3 regions of the Bilifractor sp. LCP21S3_A7 genome follow, and region 3 is predicted to be linked to each of the others. Evidence: predicted binding sites of a transcription regulator. Region 3 holds the regulator's gene; each other region holds the start of a gene.
The links. The regulator HrcA, encoded in region 3, represses chaperone genes, less so after heat shock. The targets are predictions, from matches to a motif close to TGTTAGCACTCNNNNNNNNNGAGTGCTAACA.

Region 1: the regulator HrcA is predicted to act here: its motif matches at 4,805-4,835, upstream of ACTQ1O_RS07255 (Hsp20/alpha crystallin family protein).
Region 2: the regulator HrcA is predicted to act here: its motif matches at 2,550-2,580, upstream of htpG (molecular chaperone HtpG).

What each region holds. Positions count from the first base shown of each region.
Region 1 covers NZ_JBQKGL010000006.1:96,513-104,274, forward strand. The annotation lists gene ACTQ1O_RS07245 (chemotaxis protein CheB) at 1-2,545, shown strand, start outside; gene ACTQ1O_RS07250 (glucose-6-phosphate isomerase) at 2,954-4,534, shown strand; gene ACTQ1O_RS07255 (Hsp20/alpha crystallin family protein) at 5,022-5,465, shown strand; gene ACTQ1O_RS07260 (sigma-70 family RNA polymerase sigma factor) at 5,787-6,650, shown strand; gene ACTQ1O_RS07265 (hypothetical protein) at 7,301-7,762, shown strand, end outside.
Region 2 covers NZ_JBQKGL010000001.1:300,204-307,965, reverse strand. The annotation lists gene ACTQ1O_RS01385 (glutamine--tRNA ligase/YqeY domain fusion protein) at 1-546, shown strand, start outside; gene ACTQ1O_RS01380 (HAD family hydrolase) at 773-1,615, shown strand; gene ACTQ1O_RS01375 (HAD family hydrolase) at 1,605-2,435, shown strand; gene htpG (molecular chaperone HtpG) at 2,798-5,092, shown strand; gene ACTQ1O_RS01365 (DUF5721 family protein) at 5,254-5,769, opposite strand; gene ACTQ1O_RS01360 (hypothetical protein) at 5,977-6,351, shown strand; gene ACTQ1O_RS01355 (cold-shock protein) at 6,922-7,122, opposite strand; gene ACTQ1O_RS01350 (dihydroorotase) at 7,484-7,762, shown strand, end outside.
Region 3 covers NZ_JBQKGL010000013.1:47-7,808, reverse strand. The annotation lists gene ACTQ1O_RS11645 (glycosyl hydrolase family 18 protein) at 1-701, shown strand, start outside; gene ACTQ1O_RS11640 (hypothetical protein) at 909-1,559, shown strand; gene ACTQ1O_RS11635 (L-threonylcarbamoyladenylate synthase) at 1,563-2,639, shown strand; gene rpiB (ribose 5-phosphate isomerase B) at 2,714-3,148, shown strand; gene upp (uracil phosphoribosyltransferase) at 3,347-3,976, shown strand; gene ACTQ1O_RS11620 (deoxycytidylate deaminase) at 4,108-4,596, shown strand; gene ACTQ1O_RS11615 (cupin domain-containing protein) at 4,693-5,052, shown strand; gene hrcA (heat-inducible transcriptional repressor HrcA) at 5,692-6,786, shown strand; gene grpE (nucleotide exchange factor GrpE) at 6,967-7,644, shown strand; partial or broken gene ACTQ1O_RS11600 (Hsp70 family protein) at 7,683-7,762, shown strand, end outside.

The DNA.
Region 1 (7,762 bases), on a different contig from region 3:
CTATTTCCAGTCGGTTCTTCAGAAAAACCTGTTCTCGATCTTTCACATCGCGCTGAATGACGGAGGATACCTGTTCCTGGGAAAATCGGAATCGGTGGGGGAGTATTCGGATGTCTTCCGGACCGTCTGCTCCAACGAGAAGATCTTCATACACAACGCCGCCGGCAGAAAGCCCTCCCATGCGAGAATCCCGTACTCGATGCAGGGGGTGGAGGATAATCTGGAATTGCCGGACAACATCCGCAGTCATGGAAAGAGCGGCGCCGAGTACCCGGGCCGGGAGCTGGACACGAGAGTCCTGGAGGCTCTGATGCCGGCCTGCGTCGTGGTCGATACGAACAATGAGCTGAAACATTCCTACGGAGACTGCAGCAGATTTCTCACGATTCCCGCGGGAACCGCGACGCTCGATATTTTTCTCCTGCTGCGGCAGGATCTGAAGATCGCCTTTTCGACCGCGCTGAAAAAGGCGCGGGTTACCGGAAAGCGGGTGGCCTATGACCACATACCGGTAAAGCTGGATAAGGAACCTGAGAATATCACGGTTGTAGCGCTTCCGGTAACGGACAAGACCGGGGCGAAAACCGGCTACACGGCGGTCGCCTTCATCCGCTCGGACCGGAAGGTCACGGGACCTGTGGAAAAATATGATATCGACACCGCGGCGGCGAACCGGATCTCGGATCTGGAGAAGGATCTGCGGGTTACCCAGGACAGTCTTCATCAGACTGTGATGGAGCTCGAGTCCGTGAACGCGGAGCTGCAGGCCGCGAATGAGGAGCTTCTGACCTCGAACGAGGAACTTCAGAGCTCAAATGAAGAGCTGCAGTCGGTAAATGAAGAGCTGTATACCGTGAACTCGGAGTATCAGTCCAAGGTATCCGAGATCGCGGCCGTCAATAACGATATGGCAAATTTCCTGTCCACCACGCTGATCGGAATCATGATGGTGGATCGGGATATGAATATCCGCAAGTTCACGGAATATATCGCCTCGGAATTCAACGTGGCGGAGCAGGATGTCGGAAGATCGCTGCAGTACATCGCGTACAATTTTTCCTCCATCAACCTGATGGATCTGTCCCGGAAGGTTCTGAATACCATGGAAACCGTGGAATGTGAGACGACATCTGTGACCGGAAAGACCTATCTGATCCGCATCGCGCCGTACCGTGTGTCGAAGGAGCAGGAGGATGATCCGGGTTCCGAGACGGAGAATCTGAAGGGTAATACCGAGAAGAACAAGCGGAACGCGGGAAAGGACCGGGAACAGAAGAAAAATCTCAGAGGACTGGTCATTACGTTTGTGGATCTCACCAAGCAGATCAACGACGAGCAGCAGCTCGAAGAAATCAGCGAAGCACTGCGGATTGCCGCGAAAACGAGTCAGGAGAAGGAAAACTTCCTGTCCCGAATGAGCCACGATATGAGGACACCGCTTACGACGATTCTGGGCCTTCTGGAGCTGACGCTCACAAAGGAGAAAATGTCGGATCCCGTCCGTGAGAATCTGGAGAAGATGCAGAGTTCTGGCCGGTATCTTCTGAGTCTGATCAACGAGGTGCTTGAGACGAGCAAGCTGGATGCCGGAAAGGTAGTCAGCGAATATGATGTGGTGCATGAGAAGGAAGTCTTCGAAGAGGTGAACACGATCATCGAGGAAAAGGCCAGGAGCGCCGGAATCCATTATCACTTTGAGATCAGCAACTGCAGGAACGAAGTGATCATGATGGACGTTGATCATGTCGCTAGAATTCTGGTGAACCTTCTGGGAAATGCAGTCAAATTTACCGAGAAGGGCGGAGACGTCTCACTCGTGGTAGATGTCGTTTATCTCGCAGAGGGACGGGTGGAGCACACCTACCGGATCAAGGATACCGGAATCGGAATCAGCAGGGAATTCCTGCCGAAGATGTATCTGCCGTTCGAGCAGGACAGTGCAGCTCAGTCAAGGAACCGGGAGGGAACAGGTCTGGGTCTGTTCATCAGCCGCAGGCTGATCAACCTCCTTGGGGGAACGATTGAATGCAGGTCCGAGGTAGGAAAGGGCACGGAATTCACCGTGAAGCTTGCCTATGATGTCGCGAGCGAGGACCAGAGGAAGCTGATGCGCCGGGCGGAGAAGAAGGACTACGATATCAGGAACCTGAAGGGAAAACGGGTGCTTGTGGTTGAGGACAATCAGATCAACGCGGAGGTCATCATGCACATTCTGGAGTGGAACGGGCTGGTGGCGGATCATGCGGAGAACGGCAGAAATGCGCTTGAGAAATTCAAGGCGTCTCTGAAGAACGGTCCGAAATATGACGTTGTGCTCATGGATCTACGGATGCCTGTGATGGACGGCTTTGAATGCGCCCGCAAGATCCGGGAACTGAAGAATGGATGGGCACAGAAGATCCCGATCATCGCGCTGTCGGCGGATGTTTACGACCGTGCAGATGAGGAGTGCTACGAGAACGGAATGAACGCGAGAGTGGCGAAGCCGATCGACACCGGAGAACTGTTCCGCGTTCTGGAGCGTGAGATGATAAAGGACCGGTAATTCATGTGGTGACCTTGAGACCCATCGGAGCAGAAATGTGTAAGCTCATTTGCAAATGGCCGGAGCAGGGTAATGGCAGCTCATTTGGGAATGGCCGGAGCAGAGTGCCGCAGATTCATTTAACATGGATGTGCGGAGCAGTCAAGTTGGCAATTGTTTCGTTTCGGGCGTTATGTTATGATAGTGGCAATGCCTTTATGCATATTGAGACGCAGACATGATCCGTATAAAGATTGTGACGCGGGCATGATCCGTATAAAGGCTGAGACGCGGGCATAGCCCGCATAAAGGTTAACGCGAACAGGGAGATGCATCCGGCCGGCTTGCGGCCGTGTGCGGCAGGCGCTGAGACAGCGGGACAGAATCCGCGAAGCGCGTTTTATCTGTTTTTTCAAGGAGGAATCAGAAATGATCAACTGGAAGAATCTTGATGAGCTTGCTTCTTATGGGGAGCTGCAGAAGGTAGAAAAGGTGAACCTCGCAGAGGTTATGTCTGGTGAAAGCGGAGCGCAGCGTGTGAAGAGCTGCAGCATTCCGATGGCGGAAGGCCTTTCCTACAATTACGCGGCAAAGGCTGTGGACAGCAGGGTGCTGGATGTCCTTGTGAAGCTGGCGGATGAGGCGCAGCTGACGGAAAAGTATAAAGCCCTCTATAACGGAGAGGTAATCAATACAGGAGAGAAGAGACTGGTTCTCCATCATCTGACCAGAGGACAGCTCGGAGATGCCGTTGCAGCGGACGGTGTCGACAAGAGAGCTTTTTATGTGGAGCAGCAGAAGAGAATCGCAGATTTCGCGAACAAGGTACATGCGGGAGAAATCACAAATGAGAAGGGCGAGAAGTTTACCACGGCGGTACAGATCGGTATCGGCGGAAGCGATCTTGGCCCGCGCGCCATGTACATTGCCCTGGAGAACTGGGCGAAGAAGACCGGAAACTTCAAGATGGAAGCAAAGTTCATCAGCAACGTAGATCCGGATGACGCAGCAGCGGTTCTGGCTTCCACAGATGTGGCACATGCGATCTTCATCCTGGTATCCAAATCCGGTACGACTCTGGAGACACTGACCAACCAGTCCTTCGTCATGGACGCACTGAAGAAGCAGGGCCTGGATCCGGCGAAGCATATGATCGCCGTTACCTCCGAGACATCTCCGCTGGCAAAGAGCGACGATTATCTGGATGCGTTCTATATGGATGATTACATCGGCGGACGTTATTCCTCCACCTCCGCGGTAGGCGGCGCTGTTCTGTCTCTTGCGTTTGGTCCGGAAGTCTTTGCGGATTTTCTTGAGGGCGCGGCAGCCGAGGATAAGCTTGCGACAGAGAAGGATCCACGGAAGAACGCGGCGATGCTGGATGCGCTGATCGGCGTATACGAGCGCAATGTGCTCGGGCTTCCGGCTACGGCGGTTCTGCCGTATTCCCAGGCACTTTCCAGATTCCCGGCGCATCTTCAGCAGCTTGATATGGAGTCGAACGGCAAATCCGTCAACCGTTTCGGAGAGCCTGTCTCCTATGTGACCGGGCCGATCATCTTCGGAGAGCCGGGAACGAACGGTCAGCATTCCTTCTATCAGCTCCTGCATCAGGGCAAGACGATCATTCCGCTTCAGTTTGTCGGATTCCGCAGCAGCCAGATCGGCACGGATGTGGAGATTCAGGGAAGCACAAGCCAGCAGAAGCTCTGCGCGAATGTCGCTGCACAGATCGTGGCCTTTGCCTGCGGCAAGAAGGATGACAACCTGAACAAGAACTTTGAGGGCGGCCGTCCGTCGAGCATCATCATCGGCGATCAGCTCTGCCCGAAGACGCTCGGTGCTCTGCTGGCACATTTTGAGAACAAGGTTATGTTCCAGGGCTTCCTGTGGAATGTGAACAGCTTCGACCAGGAAGGCGTACAGCTTGGAAAGGTTCTGGCAAAACGGGTACTCGCCCACGATACAGAGGGCGCACTGTCTGTGTACAGTGATCTTCTCAATATCTGAGATTGCAGCGTCTGTATACAGTGATCTTCTCGATATCTGAGATTGCAGCGTCTGTATACAGTGATCTTCTTGATAGCTGAGAACGCATTGTCTGTATACGGTGATTTTTATATCTCAGACGTTCTGGAAACTGTGAGACAGTGGAGGGAACGGGGAATAGTATTTTTTTACAGAAAGGTTCTGCAGCGTGAAGCTGCGGAACCTTTTTCGCACTGGAAAAGAACGCGGATTCCGGGATCTTTTTAAATATTTTGATCAGAAAGAACAGAAAATTAGCACTCGACACTTGACATGGCTAACAAATGGTGCTATTACATAATCGTAACAAGAAAGGGTTACATAAGATGAGCTGAAGGGCCACGGATACAGAGACCCGGAGCAAATCGGAAAACGAAAAGAGCATTAGAGAAAGGCTCAGAAGTTACATGCAGGGTGCTTGAGACGACATCCGGACATGCTTTTATGGTAAAAGGAGGTATGACTTATGATGTATTTACCAAGTTTGTTCGGAGAGGATATGGAAGATATGATGGATGATTTTGACGATGAATTCTTCGGAAAAAGAAATCCGGTGTTCGGGCGTCATGCAAAAAATCTCATGAAGACAGATATTAAGGATCAGAAGGATCATTATGAACTGGACGTAGATCTTCCGGGATGTAAGAAAGAAGATATTGCGCTGACACTCAATGATGGCTATCTGAATATTGCCGCTCAGAAGGGCCTCGGCAAAGAAGAGAAAGATAAAGAAGGCAAGCTGATCAGACAGGAGCGTTACGCAGGCAGTATGGCAAGAAGCTTCTATGTAGGTGAAGGCGTCAAGGAAGAGGACATCGGAGCAAAATTCGAGAACGGTGTTCTGAAAATTACAGTTCCGAAGAAGGAAGATAAGAAGGCGGTTCCGGAGAAGAAGACCATTGCAATTGAATAACGGCCGATGGAATTCTGGCTGTGTATTCTGTCATTACATCGGATGATCAGCCGGGAGGCTGATCGTTCGCAGGTATCAGAACCACAGCGTATATGGTATTCGGCGGATAATAAAGAGGTGCAGCAGAGGGAAATTTCTCTGCTGCATTTTTACGTCTCCCGTTCACGGTGTATATGGGGTTATAATAAAAATACAGAGACATAATATAACGCAGGGCTATAAAAGCACCGGGTAACGATAAAACAGCAATAAAAACTCAGGGTAATGATAAGGTATGTTTTTTAAGCGTGTGTTTCGGGATGAAATCAGGGAGAAAAGGATATGGGAGAGGACAGAGATTTCACGGATAATCGAAAGGAAGAGAAGCTGCTGACGGAGAGTCTGGAGAAGATGAACCGGGAGAACACGGAGCTGTGCCGCAGGATCCAAAAGGGTGATGTGTCTGCCCAGGAGGAACTCTGTGAGAAGAACAGAAAACTGGTAGATAAATATGCCTGGTCGTATCACAAGTATTATGGCAATGACCTGGATTTTGAGGACATTGAGAACATGGGACTTACGGGTCTTCTGCATGCGGCGGAGAAGTACGATCCGGAGAAGGGTGCGTCTTTCAGCACTTACGCGACTTTCTGGATTCGCCAGTCGATCGTCCGGGGAATCATGGAATCGGGATTTTCGGTCCGGATTCCGGTGCATGTGTTCTCGGCGGTATCGAAGGCATCTGCGATCGACAGCAGGCTCTCTCAGGAGGGGGTGGATGATCCGGACAAACGCAGGGCAATGGTCGCAAAGGAGATGAAGATTCCGGAGGAAAAGGCGGCGTACTATCTGTCTCTGAAGCAGGATTTTTTCACAATGCCTTCCCTGAACAATCCGGTCGGCGACGATGGCGAGACGGAACTGGGCGATATGGTGACCGGGGATGATCACCTTTCCGTGGAGGACGCCGTGGTGCAGTCGGACATCTATAATCGTCTGGATGAGATCGTAGGCACTTTGTCTGACCGGGAACAATATGTCCTTAAGCGCAGGTTCGGACTGGATGGAAATGAGGTGCAGACGCTGGATGAAATCGGAAAGCAGCTGGGAGTCACAAGAGAACGGGTGCGTCAGATCGAGGCAAAAGCGATCCGGAAGCTCCGCGCGCCAAAGACCATGCTGAAGCTGAAGGATGCGGAGTCGTAAGAAGAATTTCTGAAGCAGAAGTAAGGCGGAGAATTGCGTCACGAGACAGAGCAAAATGTGAGAAAATAAAAACAGAACATAGCACAGAAAAACAGAGCATCACACAGAAAAACCAGAAGATAACACAGGAAAAACAGAATAAACACAGAATAAAAAAGAAAAGGAGAATGCCGCGTGGGACATTCTCCCTTTCTTTTTTAAATGAGGGGGAGATAGTGAGTGGTTAATCAACTATCTGAGTAAAAATATACGTGGAAGTTGTGATTAAAATGTGGTGGCTGTCTAAAGAAAATATAAACTTTATCAATTTCAATTTGAGAGACCTGCAAAGCGGAGCCTTCCAGTATTCGGGGCAATCTTGCTTTTGGCAGCTTGATTTTCCTTCCGCATTCTTACTGCGGTTGGAGGGCCTGGTGTTGAGAAATCGACAGAAAAAATGTATAGTAAGATCAGATCCGATATCAGGGACAGATGGTATTTTCCTGAAGTGACGCGCGAATATACAGCCTGCTGAGCGGATCTTCCGGGATACACGCGCGGCTTGCAGAGTCTGCTGAGCGGATTCTCCGGGTGACAGGCGTAACTAACTGTTGAGTTTACGGGGCTTCCACTCCGGGGAATGATGAAGAAGAAGCTGAGAGGAACGGGCGATGGATGATTTTTGGGGATGCAGGCATGCACTGTGTCAATATGGGAAGAGACATGGAAGCTACGATGGTCTGGAGGAGATCTCACTGGACAAGGTCGGAGTAAGGGTAGAAAATCACTATTTTATGTATGGAGATTATGTTATCACCGTTGAGGAAAGCATTCGGGAAGCGGATTTGGCACGGTCTTACAGTGCCTGGATCTCGGAGGATTCCTATTCGGAGGTGCGGCAGTATGTGATCGGTTATCGTCCGCTTTCGGGATTTGAAAGAACAGGGCATGATTACCGGGAATTCATTCGGGAGTCTGTTCTTCAGGACAACAATATTCCCCGTGCGATCCGGAAGCTGAACGCGAAGCTTAGGCGTTTGAATGAGGAAACCTGGGAGAATGACGAGCGGGAGAATGAAGTATATCGTCTCTACGCTGCGCTCCGTGACACCAACGGGGATATCCTCGGATGC
Region 2 (7,762 bases), on a different contig from region 3:
GCGTTGGGGAACCGCACCGTCACTTTTTCCCGTGAACTGTATATCGAGCGGAATGACTTTATGGAGAACCCGCCAAAGAAATATTTCCGGATGTTCCCGGGCAATGAAGTGCGCCTGATGCAGGCTTACTTTGTAAAATGCGTTGATTTCCGCAAGGATGAAGATGGGAAAATCACCGAGATCCACTGTACCTACGATCCGGCGAGCCGCGGCGGCAACAGCCCGGACGGCCGCAAGGTGAAGGGAACGATCCATTGGGTGAATGCGGCGGATGCAAAGCCGGTGGAGATGCGTCTCTATGAGAATCTGATCGATGAGGAAAAGGGCGTGTACAATGAGGACGGCACGATGAATATCAATCCGGATTCTCTTGAGGTTCTCCAGGGAGTGGTCGAGCCCGCTCTGGCAGAGGCAAAGCCCTATGAGAGCTTCCAGTTTGTGAGAAATGGCTTCTTCTGTGCTGACGCGAAGCTGTCGAAGCCTGGCAAACCGGTGTTCGGCAGAATCGTATCGCTGAAGAGTTCCTTCAAGCTTCCGAAGGCATAAGAGAATCGGAGAAACTTCAGAAGACGTAAGAGGTCCGGAGAAACTCCGGAAGGCACAAGAGGTCCGGAGAAACTTCCAAGGATATAAGAAGGCCGGAGCAGATCGACTCTGACATGAATAATGAAAAGGCTGCTGTATCCCTGCTTCCTGCAGGTGCGGCAGCTTTTTTCTGCTCATTTACCGAAAATGTCGATTCGCAATAAATGTCCTTAAGGACAGAGAAATAATGAAGAAGTATATCTTCGATTGTGTTATCCTGATAGAAAGACGGGCTGAAGTTGTCCGGATCAGTCGCGCGAAAGAAGAACCGGGGGGAAAACGGAATCTCACGGAGACCGTTGTACACCGGGGATTTCCGGAAGAGAGAAAGGAAGAGCAGGAAATGATAAAGGCATGTATTTTTGATCTTGACGGTACGCTTACGAAGACGCAGGAGTCCATTGCGCGTCCGGTCAATATGACACTGGAGCATTTCGGGCTTCCTGCGATGCCGGTGGAGAATTACAATTATTATGCGGGGGACGGCCTTGACAATGCGTTAAAAAGGGCATTGAAGGATGCAGGTGACCCGGAACTGAAATATTATGAGGAGGGAAGACCGCTGTGCCGGAAATGGTTTGTCGAGAATTCGCTGTATCATGTAAAACCTTATCCGCACATTGTGGAGATGCTGAAAGAACTGAAGAAACGGAAGATCCGCCTTGCTGTATTTTCCAACAAGATGCATCAGGGAGCAATCGATGTGGTGACGGCGATCTTCGGACCGGATACCTTCGACCATATTCAGGGACAGACCGACACTGTGCCGATCAAACCGGATCCGCAGGGGGTCTATGAGATTCTCAGGGAGTTTGGGGTGAATAAGACAGAGGCACTGTACTTCGGTGACACCAATACCGACATGCTCACAGGTCATAATGCAGGCCTTTTTACCGTCGGGGTGACCTGGGGATTCCGTCCGAGAACGGAGCTTGAGGAATATCGGGCAGACGAAATTGTCGATGATCCTATGGAGATCGTTGATCTTGTGGATCGATTTAATTCGAGGGGAAAGCCAAATGTCAGATAAGAGAATGCCGTCTATAAAAATTCCGTCGGACATCCGTCTCATTGCAAGTGACCTGGACGGGACGTTGCTCCAGGGAGGCGCACAAAGACTCCGGCCCAATACGTGCGGGCTGATTCACAGGCTGACCCGGAGAGGAATTATTTTTCTCGCGGCGAGCGGAAGACAGTATGCCAATTTGCAGAGACTCTTTGCTCCTGTTCGCAATGAGATCGCGTATCTCTGCGAGAACGGCTGCCTCAGCTTCTATGAAGGCGAGATGGTGCACAGAGTGACGATGGACCGGGCGCTTGGACAGGAGATTATGCGGGAGATCATAAGGACGCCGTCCGCTGAGGTGCTGCTGTCGGGAGTGAATACAAGCTACATTCAGCCGAAGGACATGAGCTACTATTATCATATGCGGGATGTGGTCGGCAATAATGTCACACTGGTGCCGGATATTCTGAAGACGGAGGAGCCGTATTTCAAGATTTCTATCTACGAGAGGAACGGTCTTACCGATGAGGAAATCGCGTTCTGGCAGGAAAGATTCGGAAGGTACGCCACGGTGGTTACGGGAGGAAACGACTGGCTTGATATTATGCCGCTGCATGTGAATAAGGGAACCGGAATCCGGAAACTGCTGCAGAAGCTCGATGTCCGGCCGGAGGAATGTATGGCTTTCGGGGATAACTACAACGACATGGAAATGATGAAGCTGGTCGGCTGGCCGGTTGCGGTGGACAATGCCAAACCGGAAATTCTCGCTGCAGGCTGTGACCATACGCCGACGGTGGAGGAATACCTTGAGAAAATATTGTCAGGCGATTTTACCGGATAATGCCGCGGCATACCGCTCCATGCTCATACCTGTTGTCGTCGCTAATGTTCTTGCCCGCTGGTGAGCAAGCTCCCCGTGGGCCAAGAACATTGCGACTGGACTTATACAGTACCTTGCTAGCACTCGACAAAATCGAGTGCTAGTTTTTTCTTGACTTTCTGTAATAAGGGTACTAATATAACACTTGTCGGGTATAAAATGAATACCGGTCATAATGACAGAAAATCACAGCCAGAATGATCCGCGAAGTCGGGTTTCCACAGACAGCGGATCATCAGCGGCGATAACACAAATATCCATTTTCCTGACGGGGATATGTCACGAAAATGAAGGATCAAAAGTGAAAAGGAGTGTGTATTAGTATGGAAATGAGACATGGAAATCTGTCGATTAACAGCGACAACATTTTTCCAATAATCAAGAAATGGATGTATTCGGATAAGGATATCTTTATCCGGGAATTGATTTCGAACGGATCCGATGCCATAACCAAGAGAAAAAAACTGGATGCCGTAGGCGAGGTAAGGCTTCCGGAGGGATATAAGCCGAAGATCACTGTATCGGTTAACGATAAGGAAAAAACACTGAAATTCACCGATAACGGAATTGGTATGACAGCGGACGAGGTAATCCGTGACATCACAGAGATCGCCTTCTCCGGCGCGACGGAGTTCCTGGAAAAGTATAAGGATAAGGCGGACAGCGACCAGATCATCGGACATTTCGGACTCGGGTTCTATTCTGCATTCATGGTAGCGGATCTGGTGGAAATCGATACATTGAGTTTCCGTGAGGGAGCGGAGGCCGTTCACTGGGAGTGCGACGGCGGTACAGAGTATGATATGAGCGAGGGCACCCGTACCGAGGCAGGGACAACGATTACGCTGCACTTGGCAGAGGATAGTCTGGAATTCGCCAACGAGTACAAGGTACGTGAAACTCTGGAGAAATATTGCTCCTTCATGCCGGTAGAAATTTATCTTGAGAATGAGACGAAAGAGCCGGAGACGGAGATCATCGATGAGAAGGACCTCAAGGATACCGATGTTGTCATTGAGCATATTCATGAGGACGCGAAGTACGAGGAGAAGAAGAATGATAAGGGCGAGACCGAAAAGGTCGAGACCAGCCCTGAGAAAAATCAGGTAAAGATTCAGAAGCGGCCGGTATCAATCAGTGATACGCATCCACTGTGGACAAAGCAGCCCAGTCAGTGCACAGATGAGGAGTACAAGGAATTTTACCGCCATGTATTCCTGGATTACAAGGAGCCGCTGTTCTGGATTCATCTGAATATGGATTATCCGTTCCGCCTGAAGGGCATTCTGTACTTCCCGAGAATCAACACGGAATACGAGTCCATTGAGGGAAAAATCAAGCTGTACAACAACCAGGTATTCATCGCGGACAATATTAAGGAAGTTATCCCGGAATATCTGCTCCTGCTCAAGGGCGTGATTGACTGCCCGGATCTGCCGCTCAATGTCTCCCGTTCCGCGCTTCAGAATGACGGTTTCGCGCAGAAGATTTCCGATTACATCTCAAAGAAGGTTGCGGACAAGCTCTCAGGCATGTGCAAGACCAAGAGAGAAGAATATGAGAAATACTGGAACGACATCAGTCCGTTCATCAAGTTCGGAACGCTGAAGGATCCCAAGTTCTCTGAGAGAATGATGGATTACATCCTCTATGAGGATCTCGACGGCAAGTATCACACGCTGAAGGATATCATCGCCGCCAATACTCCTGAAAAGACTGAGGAAGAGAAAACAGGGGAAAGCGCAGAAGACAAGAGCAAAGCAGCAGATGCGAAGGAATCTGAGACGGGTGCCGATGGTGAGAAGAAGCCTGAGGCAGAAGCTTCAGAAGAGAGTAAATCCGGTGAGGCGGATCAGAAGGACGACAAGAAGGATGCGCCGAAGATCACGATCTATTATGTGACAAATGAGGTGCAGCAGAGCCAGTACATCAACATGTTCCGGAGCCAGAAGAAACAGGCTTATAAGCTGGTCCATACCATTGACGCTCCGTTTATCTCCCATGTGGAGCAGCTGAATGAAAATCTTCATTTCCAGAGAATCGATGCGGATCTCACCGATGATATGAAGGAAGACAGCGAATCTCTGAAGGAAGAGAGCAAGGATCTGCAGGAGCTCTTCCGCAAGGTTCTGAACAAGAGTCAGCTGTCCGTCCGGGTGGAGAATCTGAAGGATCCCAGTGTTTCAGCCATGGTCACGATCTCCGAGGAGATGCGCCGTTACAGCGAGATGATGCGCATGTACGGAATGGCGGACAAGAACATCAACGTGGATGAACTCGAGGGACAGCAGACACTTGTTCTGAATGCAAAGCATCCGCTTGTGAAATATGTATTCGAGCATAAGGCATCCGAGGATGTCAGCCTCTTCTGTGAGCAGCTTTATGATCTGGCAGTAATCAGCAACCGCGCTCTGACTCCGGATGAGATGACAAAGTTCATCAGCAGGAGCAATGAGATCATGGTAAAGCTTGCAGAGAATGCGAAGCCAGCGGGAAAAGCCCAGATCAAAAAGGCGGATACAGCAAAGAAAGAAGTGAAAGCGTCGGAGAAGAAGGACACCAAGGCACCGGCCAAGAAGACTTCAAAGGAATCAAAGGACGAGAAGAAATCTGAATAAGTAAGATTGAAAGAAGAGCGGGATAAAAACGCGAGGTGGGCGTTTTTCCCGCTCCTTTTGTGTTCGCGCAAAACATTTTCCTGGTATTCGTATAAAATATTTCCTTGTATTTACACAAAAAAGCACATTCCGGTATTTGCACAACAACAATTTAAAGGTGATCAGTCGAGCCCGCAGGCGGTGAAAAATTTTTGCACATACCGGTCCCACGCCTGGTCGACGGAGTGATCCAGTGTAAAGCTCCGGAGGGAGGATCCGGTAGTTACTGTCAGTGTCTGATTCCGGTATTGAATGTTCAGGAACAGTCCGAGGATATCTTCCGGATCGTAATTCAGTTCGTTCTTTTCCATAAAACGCTGGATCTGTCCGGCACTCAGCTGGAAGACAAAACGGAAGGAGAGAGGAAGCCTGCGGCCTTTCAGGATCTGTACGCAGAAGGATCGGATATCCCTCCAGTGCACCAGAGATTCCCGGTGTGTCTGTGGGTTCGTGGCTTTGTTCGTGATTCCGTCATCTGAAGCGTCGCCCTCATAATATTCCGGGTGAGCCTGACCGTCGATGGAAAATGTGGTAAAGGTTGTGATCTGCGCCTCCGAGACCAGAAAACGGTCGAACGTTTCCTTCAGAAGAAGGTGATTCATGAAGCTGCCGACATGTTCAATCTGTAATGCGATCATAGTAAAAACCTCCAAAATACAGTATCCATTATAATAGACTTCCGGGTATCTCACAATCCGGGAATTTACGGATTGTGCTTTGCATTTGATTGGAATTGTTGTATACTGTTTACATTGGGCCGACGCAGGAATTATGGCAGATGCTGAGAAATTTCTGCCCGAATCAGCCGGAGCCCGGATCAAGAGACAGGTAAGGAGTATGTTGGAATGAGTCAGGAAAAGGTCGATTTATATAAGGAAGAGAAAAAGAACCGCAAGAAAATCATGCGGAGAGAAAAGATCAGAACGAGACTGACCGTGGTTGCGGTTGTGGTAGTTTTTGGCTTTCTGATCGGCTGGTTCAGCTGGGCGGTTTATAATAATGTAAAGAACAATCAGGCGACTACGGCAAAGGCAACGACGACGGAGCTTGACCTCTCTGCCATCGAGTCCTACACGACAGCTTTGAACAGCTATGTCACAGAGCAGAAGACCGGTTCGGACAGCACTTCGGCTGATGCATCAACCGCGACAGCATCAGACAGCAGCGCAGCATCTGCTTCCTCGGACGCATCCGTATCATCGGTGTCGGCTGCGCAGTGACGGATTCCGGCAGAACGAGAGAATGATTTCCCCCGTCAATGCCCATAAGTGCCATGCATGAGAGCAGTCATAGAAGAAGCACAGGCATAAAAGACATTTTACAGCAGCAGCCATAGGGACTATGTATGGCAGCAATAATATAGCACAAGATCTACAAGGCGTTCTGCGAGAGCAGGGCGCCTTTTTTACGCGAACAGTGAGCCGCAGCCGAATGCGAAGTATTCGTGTGCGGCGAGCGTCGCGATAGCGAGATAAAACTCGCGCAGCGTGTTTTATCTCGTTGAAATGCGGCAGCAGAGAAACCCGCTTTTTTGAGATGCGGCAGCAGAGAAAACTGCTTTTTTGAGATGCGGCAGCAGAGAAAAACCGCCTTTCAGAGATGAGAAAGCAGAAAAAAACCGCCTTCCGGAGCGGAAGACGGTGATTTTTCGATTGAACTGATTATTACGTGTGCAAACACTTGATGCGTAACTTAATATCTCTATATATAAATCAATGCTTCAAAATGCTGTAACAAGAAAAGCAATTCTTTCGATGTCTGGATTAGTGATTCGGGTTCATTCGCTGAAATTACAGTTTAACAACGTTTGCTGCCTGCATTCCCTTCGCGCCTTCAACCAGATCATAGGAAACAGCCTGGCCCTCGTCCAGAGATTTGAATCCCTCACCCTGAATAGCTGAGAAGTGAACAAATACGTCCTTTCCGTCCTCACCAGTGATGAAACCATAACCTTTTTCAGCATTGAACCACTTAACAGTGCCCTTGTTCATTTGAAGTACCTCCATACTTACTAAGAAAAATAATGAATCGGTGAAGCCTTCACCGTGATTTGATTATAGGTTTGAAAGGTTGAAAAGTCAAGAAAATTTGAACAATTCGACTTTCTTTTCAGTGGCCCCTTCAACGGCACTTTCAATGGCCTCCGGGGCAGTACCGGCAATAACTTTCCGCTTTTTTCACGCGTTTTTTCCGGGAGCTCTTTTCAATGACAAGACAAGGGGCGATCCTTGAATTCTCAGGCACCATCTTGTATACTGTAAACGGAAATTTATGCCCGGGACAGGAAAGGCACAAAAGAGGGTTTGATGAAATCCGGCCGGATGTCCCTCATATGGAAAGGCAGAAATCGTTATGGATACAATTCTGATAAGAAACGGCAGAATCATCGATCCGGACACCCGTTTTGACGGCATCGCTGATCTCTATCTGTCGGGAGGAAAAATCACCAGAGTCGCGAAAAATATAACAGAGAAGGCGGACCGGGAGATCGACGCAAGGGGCATGTGGGTCATGCCCGGGCTGATCGATCTGCATGTACATCTGCGTGATCCGGGACTTACCTGGAAGGAAGATGTGACCACCGGCTCGAAGGCGGCGGCCAGAGGAGGCATCACAACCATCGTCGCAATG
Region 3 (7,762 bases):
TGATGGACGGTGACAGCCGTTCTCTCGTGATCACTCAGCTGATTCAGGCTGCGGAAGACACGGGAATGGACGGAATAAATGTCGATATTGAAACGGTTACTGCAGAGAACACGCCGCAGTATCTGCAGTTTCTTCGGGAACTCTCCATTGCCGCTCATGCGAAAGATCTGATCGTCTCCGTGGATAATTATGTTCCGGTATATACAGCATATCTGAATCGTGCCGAACAGGCGAAAACTGTGGATTATCTTGTTATCATGGGATACGACGAGCACACGGCGGGATCCGACGAGGCGGGGTCGGTTGCCTCGCTCTCCTTTGTAAAGCAGGGCATTGAGGATACTCTTGCGGAGGTTTCCGCTGACCAGGTGATCAACGCGATCCCGTTTTACACGAGGGGCTGGACGACGGTGTCCGGGGAAGCGCCTTCGAGTGAGGCTCTTGGTATGGACGAGGCGGACGAGTGGATGAAGTCTCTCGGAATTCAGACAAGATGGGATTCGGAAAGCGGTCAGTACACGGGGAGTGTCACCGTGGGTGATGAGACCTACAGCATCTGGCTGGAGGATGAAAAATCCATCGAAGAGAAGATGAAACTGATCCGAAAGGCGGGTCTTGCCGGTGTTGCGGAATGGAGGCTCGGCTACGAGCGATCTGATGTTTGGAAAATCATCAGCAGTTATCTGAAAGACAGCGAGTGAGCAGAGATCGCGGACGGGCAGGGAGAAAAGCCGGAATGGAATCCGAGATTTAAAATCCGGGGATGCTGTGCTATACTTTACTTACGCTTACGGTGAGCCGGGCGCTCATCGCCTTATGGCGGGCATTGCGAAGACGAGATAAAACCCGCGAAGCGCGTTTTATCTCGTTTCGATTACGGGAGTATACTATCAAAGGGGGTAACCGCTATGGCCGAAAATGAAGAATTGTTCAAGACTACCGCATTTGGAGGGTACGACAAGGACGATGTGCTGGCTGAGATTCAGCGATTAAAGGATAATGCCTATCAGGAAAAGAGCAAAATAATTCGGGATCTCGCGGATGCGAAGAAAGCCCTTGCAGCGAAGGATAACGAGATCAGCGAAAAGGACGCGAAGATTGCGGAGCTTCAGGAGACGCTGGAGGCGCGGGATCAGGAGATCCTCAAGATGGAGAAAACGATCCGCGAGAAGTATCAGTCGTATGTCGATAATTATGAGACAATCGGAAGCCTGATCTATGAGGCAAAGATCCGCGCAAAGCAGATTGACCGTGAGACTGAGGCTGAGAAGCAGAGAAGAATCTCAGAGGCGGAGACGGAAGCAAGGAAAATTCGTGACGAAGCGCAGGTAGAGGCACAGAAAACTCTGGCGGGCGTGCAGAAGGAGGTTGATGAGATCAACCGCGAGGGGAAACAGAAGTATGAAGCTGTCCAGGAAGAGCTTGCAAATGTCGTCGAGATCTTCAACCGCGTGCAGAAGCAGTTCATGAATTCCTACAAGACGATACAGGATATTGTGAACGAAAGCTCGGAGATAGGGGAGAACTGTGACCTGCCGCTTCGCGAAGATGATTATTAAAGAATGGAAGTGAACCGATCCATGCAGACTGGAAAAGCAAAAATTGTCAGGATGACGGAAGATAACCTGGATATGGATGCCCTTCGTGAGGCGGGAAGAATTCTGAGATCAGGAGGCCTTGTCGCGTTTCCGACGGAGACGGTCTACGGACTTGGAGGAAATGCCCTGGATCCTGAGGCTTCCCGAAAAATCTATGCTGCGAAGGGAAGACCCTCGGACAATCCGCTGATTGTACACATCGCTGATCTGGAGCATCTATTTCCGCTGGTTCGTGAGTTCCCGGAGAAAGCAAGGAGACTTGCAGAGAGATACTGGCCGGGACCGCTGACCATGATTTTTCAGAAGACTGATCTGGTTCCCTATGAGACAACGGGAGGGTTGGATACGGTGGCGGTTCGTTTTCCGGACAATGCCATTGCAAGGGAGATGATCCGCCAGGGAGGAGGATATGTTGCCGCGCCGAGCGCGAATACGTCCGGAAGACCGAGCCCGACACTCGCCAGTCATGTTGAGGAGGATCTCGGCAGCAGGATCGATATGATCATTGACGGAGGCCAGGTGAATATCGGGCTGGAGTCTACAATTGTGGATTTCAGTGAGGGACATCCAGTCATTTTGCGTCCGGGGTTTCTGAATCAGGAGATGCTGGAGAACGTAATCGGAGAGGTCACAGTTGATCCTGGTATCATGTCCGAGAATATTCATGTGCGGCCGAAGGCACCGGGCATGCGGTACAAGCATTATGCGCCGAAGGCAGATCTTGCGATCGTAGAGGGACAGCCGGAGGCTGTTTTTTCAAAAATCCGGGAGCTGACCGAAAAGAGACTTTCGGAGGGCTTTCGTGTTGGTATCATCTGCACAGAGGAGAGCCGGGACAGGTACACAGAAGGAGATATCCGTTGTATTGGAAGCAGGGCAGACGACAGGACTATTGCGCACCATCTATATGAGATTCTGCGGGACTTCGATGCTGACGGGGTTGACTATATCTATACAGAATCCTTTGAGACACCGAGAATGGGTCAGGCAATCATGAACCGTCTGATCAAGGCGGCCGGCCATGAAGTGATTCAGGCGTGAGAGGTGCCTGACCGGGTTTTCAGAAAGAGGCAGATACAGATCAGCACATGTGTGCTGCAGAGAAGGAGGACAAAATGATAGCACTTGGATGTGACCATGGCGGTTACCGGCTGATGCAGGAGGTCAAAACTCATCTTGATGCAAAGGGAATCGCATACAGGGATTTTGGATGTTTCAGCGAAGAATCTGTCGATTACCCGGATTATGCCCACAAGGTCGGACACGCTGTTCAGGATGGAAGCTGCGAGAAGGGAATCCTGATCTGCGGTACCGGAATCGGCATCTCGATCACTGCAAATAAGATGAAGGGAATCCGCTGCGCACTCTGCACGAACGAGTATATGGCGAGGGCAACGCGGGAGCATAACGATGCCAATGTACTTGCGATGGGCGGAAGAGTCACGGGACCCGGAGTTGCGTGCGGAATTGTAGATGCGTTTCTCAGCACACCGTTCTCGGAGGGGGAGAGACATATCCGAAGGATCCGTAAGATTGAAGAGGAACAGTAACGAGGCGAAAATCGGATTGCCGGAAGAAAGCCCGCTGCATGTTGCAGAGGCACAACTCGTGGAAACAGTAATGCAAAGGACCTGGATGCCGGAAGGAAGCGGTAATTCGCCGGAGAATGCGGCACCTGCGTCCGGACGCAGCCAGATCGTCTGTAAGGAACCTGTGTCTTGCATTTATATGAGTGGAAAGGAAGAAAAATGGGAAAAGTAATTATTATGGATCATCCGCTGATCAAGCATAAAATCGGAATCATCCGCGAGGAAAGCACGGGAACCAAGGAATTCCGTGAGATTATCTCAGAGATTGCCATGCTGGAGTGCTATGAATCAACACGCAGTATTCCGCTTGAGGACGTCGAGATCCAGACACCGATCACAAAAACAACCGTTCAGAGACTGGCCGGCAAGAAGCTGGCCATAGTACCGATTCTTCGTGCGGGTCTGGGAATGGTTTCCGGTATCCAGACGCTGATCCCCGCCGCAAAGGTCGGACACATCGGCATGTACAGAGATCCGGAATCCCTTCAGCCGGTGGAGTATTACTGCAAGCTCCCTTCCGACATTGAAGAACGTGAGGTTTTTGTGGTAGATCCGATGCTGGCGACCGGAGGCTCTGCCTGTGACGCGATTCGCCAGCTGAAAAAGCATGGATGCCAGAAAATTCATTTTCTCTGTATCATTGCGGCGCCGCAGGGTCTGGAGCGCCTGAAGAAGGAACATCCGGATGTATCGATCGTGGTAGGCGCGCTGGACGATCATCTGAATGAACAAGGATACATTGTGCCCGGACTCGGCGATGCGGGAGACAGGATTTTCGGAACAAAGTAAACCGCAGACATGTTGTGAACAGGGGCACACATTGTATAAGCTGCGGATTGCCCATGCTTCGTACACTTGCGATCCTACAGGCGATCTGTCTGCGTTTTCGAAGGGTTTATACACAGAATGCTGGAGGAACGATGTCAGATAAGCGAAAAGACTATATTTCCTGGGATGAGTATTTTATGGCAGTTGCCAAGCTGGCAGGCATGCGTTCCAAGGATCCGAATTCCCAGGTGGGATGCTGTATTGTGAGCCAGGACAACAAGATTCTTTCCATCGGTTATAATGGATTTCCGAGAGGCTGCTCCGATGATGCCTTTCCGTGGGCCAGAAGCAACGAGGATCCGCTGAAGACAAAGTATGTCTATGTGACGCACAGCGAGCTGAACGCGATCCTGAATTACCGGGGCGGAAGTCTCGAAGGTGCAAAGCTGTATGTCTCGCTTTTCCCGTGTAATGAATGTGCGAAGGCAATTATCCAGGCGGGAATCCGGAAGGTCATCTATGATGATGACAAGTATGACAAAACACCTTCCGTCATTGCATCGAAAATGATGTTTCAGGCAGCTGGAGTAGAGTTTGAAAAATATAACTCCTCGGGCAGGATACTCACAATCCGTGTCTGAGAAAAAACAGAATGTCAGCACATTCAGGTCAGGGTTCAATATTCAGGGTAAGGACAAGTGCATCGGCTTGAAAAACCAGACAGGAGGGGACAGAAAATGGTCCGTAAAGAGAACGTTACTTATGTAGATGGCCTTGCAGGAGGAAGAGGAAGAGCAAAGGTTTCCCATATCGTGTCCAGGGAGGAACTTATGGGGCATGGAAGGATGTATGCCAAGGTTACACTTCCGCCAGGCGCAAGCGTAGGCTGGCATCAGCATGTACATGACACGGAGCCTTACTATATTCTGAAGGGCCACGGTGACTTTATTGATAATGACCACAGGATTTATCATGTGTCAGCCGGAGACGTCTGCGTGATTGAGGTCGGACAGTATCACAGCATGGAGAACAATTCGGACGATGATCTGGAGTTCATGGCATTGATCTACAATGAAGCCGGGTATCTGAACGACTGACAGGAACAGATTCGTGGTCAGTGCGGCGAAGGACGTATGACACGTGGAATATGGCGAGGAACACATGTCATACTAAGCAGTGACAAGTCCCTGACATTTATTTTAATAGAAGCATTGTAAATGATTTGACAGAAACATTACAAAGAGAAGCATTACAAGCAGAAGCATTATAACCAGAAGCATTACAAGGGATAAAGCTGCGCTCTTGCGCGGTATTATATGCCGACAGGCAGCAGGCTGGAGCAGACAAGGGACTGTGACGGCCTGCTTTTTTACGCGATCAGTGAGCCGCAGCCGAATGCGAAGTATTCGTGTGCGGCGAGCGTCGCGATAGCAAGATAAAACTCGCGCAGCGTGTTTTATCTCGTTGAATGGGAAAGTTCTCCCCTTGGAGAGGAGAACTTTTGAAATGCATACCCATAAAAGGCATAATAAGTCTGACGGTGTTCAGAAGATATAAAAGCCTTCTTCGCCGCGTTCTTCGGCACGTGACAGCAAAAGTAGTTGACAAAAAAATAATGCAGTGCTATCTTATGAAACATAGGCGTTAGCACTCTGCAATTCAGAGTGCTGACAAACCGGCAGAGGGAACGATCCTGTCGGAGATTAATCCTCAGTAAGGAAGAAAGGAGCCAAGGAGTGGGAGAAGATTTGGATGAACGAAAAAAGACGATTCTGAAGGCTATTATCCAGACATACCTGGAGACGGGAGAGCCTGTCGGATCACGGACAATTTCCAAATACACAGACCTGAATCTGAGCTCCGCGACCATCCGAAATGAGATGTCGGATCTGGAGGAAATGGGGTATATTATTCAGCCGCATACTTCGTCCGGACGGATTCCCTCCGATAAGGGATATCGGCTTTATGTAAATGAGCTGATACAGAAAACAAATCAGGATGCCGAAGCACAGACGCTGATGATCCAGAAAACGGACCGTATGGAAAAAATACTGAAGCAGGTCGTGGATGTGCTGGCACAGAACACCAATTATGCGACAATGATTGCCGGACCGTCGTATCATCAGAATTCATTGAAATTTATTCAGCTGTCACGGATCAATGAGAAACAGCTTCTTGCGGTAGTTGTGGCACAGGGAAATCTGGTGAAAAACCAGATGATTGACCTCAAGGAATCTATTGATGAAGACGATATTCTGAAACTGAATCTGCTTCTGAACAACGAGCTGAACGGAAAGACAATCGGCGAGATCAATCTGGATATGATCACCCGGATGAAGCAGCAGGCGGGTATACACAGTGAGGTTATCAGCAGCGTGATCGATGCGGTGGCGGAGACCATACAGCCGGGAGATGAGGACATGCCGATCTATCTCAGCGGCGCAACAAACATTTTCGATTATCCGGAACTTGCGGATTCAAGAAAAGCCAAGGAGCTGATGACCGCGTTCGGAGACAAGAAGGAGCTGGCCGAGATGATCCGCGAGACGGCCCCGGGCGAGGAAGCCTCGAACGGGATCACTGCCTATATCGGGAACGAATCCCCGATTCAGGGCATGAAGGACTGCTCCGTTGTCACCGCAAACTACAATCTTGGAAACGGGATGAAGGGAACGGTAGCTATTGTAGGCCCTCGGAGAATGGATTATAAGAAAGTAGTAGAAAATCTGAAACAGCTGAAATCACAGATGAATGCTCTCTTCGGAAACGGGGACGCCAAGCTCGAGACCTCGTCCGATCATGGTATTATCGATGACAGCACAGAGTCCTAGCAGACCGGGATCCGGGAGTGCACGAAGAAGTGCTCAATCCATGCGGAGATTCACATTAGATTAGAAGCAATAAAACAGAAAGGCGGGACAGACATGGCAGACGTGAATAACAGCAGGCGGGGCGCCGACGGGGCAGACCCGGAAGCAGAGGAAAAAAGAGCCATGAAGAAGGATAATCATATGAACGAAGAAAAAGAAAAAAATACAGAGAAACATACAGCAGAAACAGATACGATGAAGGAAGAGAAGACAGAAAAGGAAGACGGAGTTCGTAACGGAAAAGACGCGGATCAGACCCAAGAGAAGGCAAAGCAGAATGAAGCCGGGGAATCTGATTCCAAAGAGAAGCAGGATGAGGCAAAAAGCGCCGGCTCTGTGGAAAATGGTAATAATGCGAAAGGATCCGGTTCCGGGAAAAAAATAAAAAAAGACAAAAAGGATGAGAAGATTGAAGAACTCACCGACAGACTGCAGCGTCAGATGGCTGAGTTCGACAATTTCCGCAAGCGTACGGAGAGAGAAAAATCCGAGATGTTCGATATGGGCGCGAGAGATGTTATCGAGAAGATCCTTCCGGTTGTCGATAATTTTGAGAGAGGACTTGCCGGAGCGGATGAGTCGGATTCGTTTGTTCAGGGTATGAACAAGATTTACAAGCAGATGACGAAGATCCTGACAGATATGGGCGTCGAGACCATCGAAGCGGAGGGCGCTGAGTTTGATCCGAATCTTCATAACGCGGTAATGCATGAAGACAACCCGGATGTCGGTGAAAACATCATCACACAGGAACTTCAGAAGGGATATAAGTACAAGGATGTTGTGGTCCGTCACAGTATGGTGAAGGTAGCCAACTGACATTACAGAAAAGCAGATCCGATCAGGAGGAAAATAGAATGGGAAAAATCATAGGTATTGACCTTGGTACAACAAACAGCTGTGTAGCCGTTATGGAAGGTGGAAAACCCACCGTTAT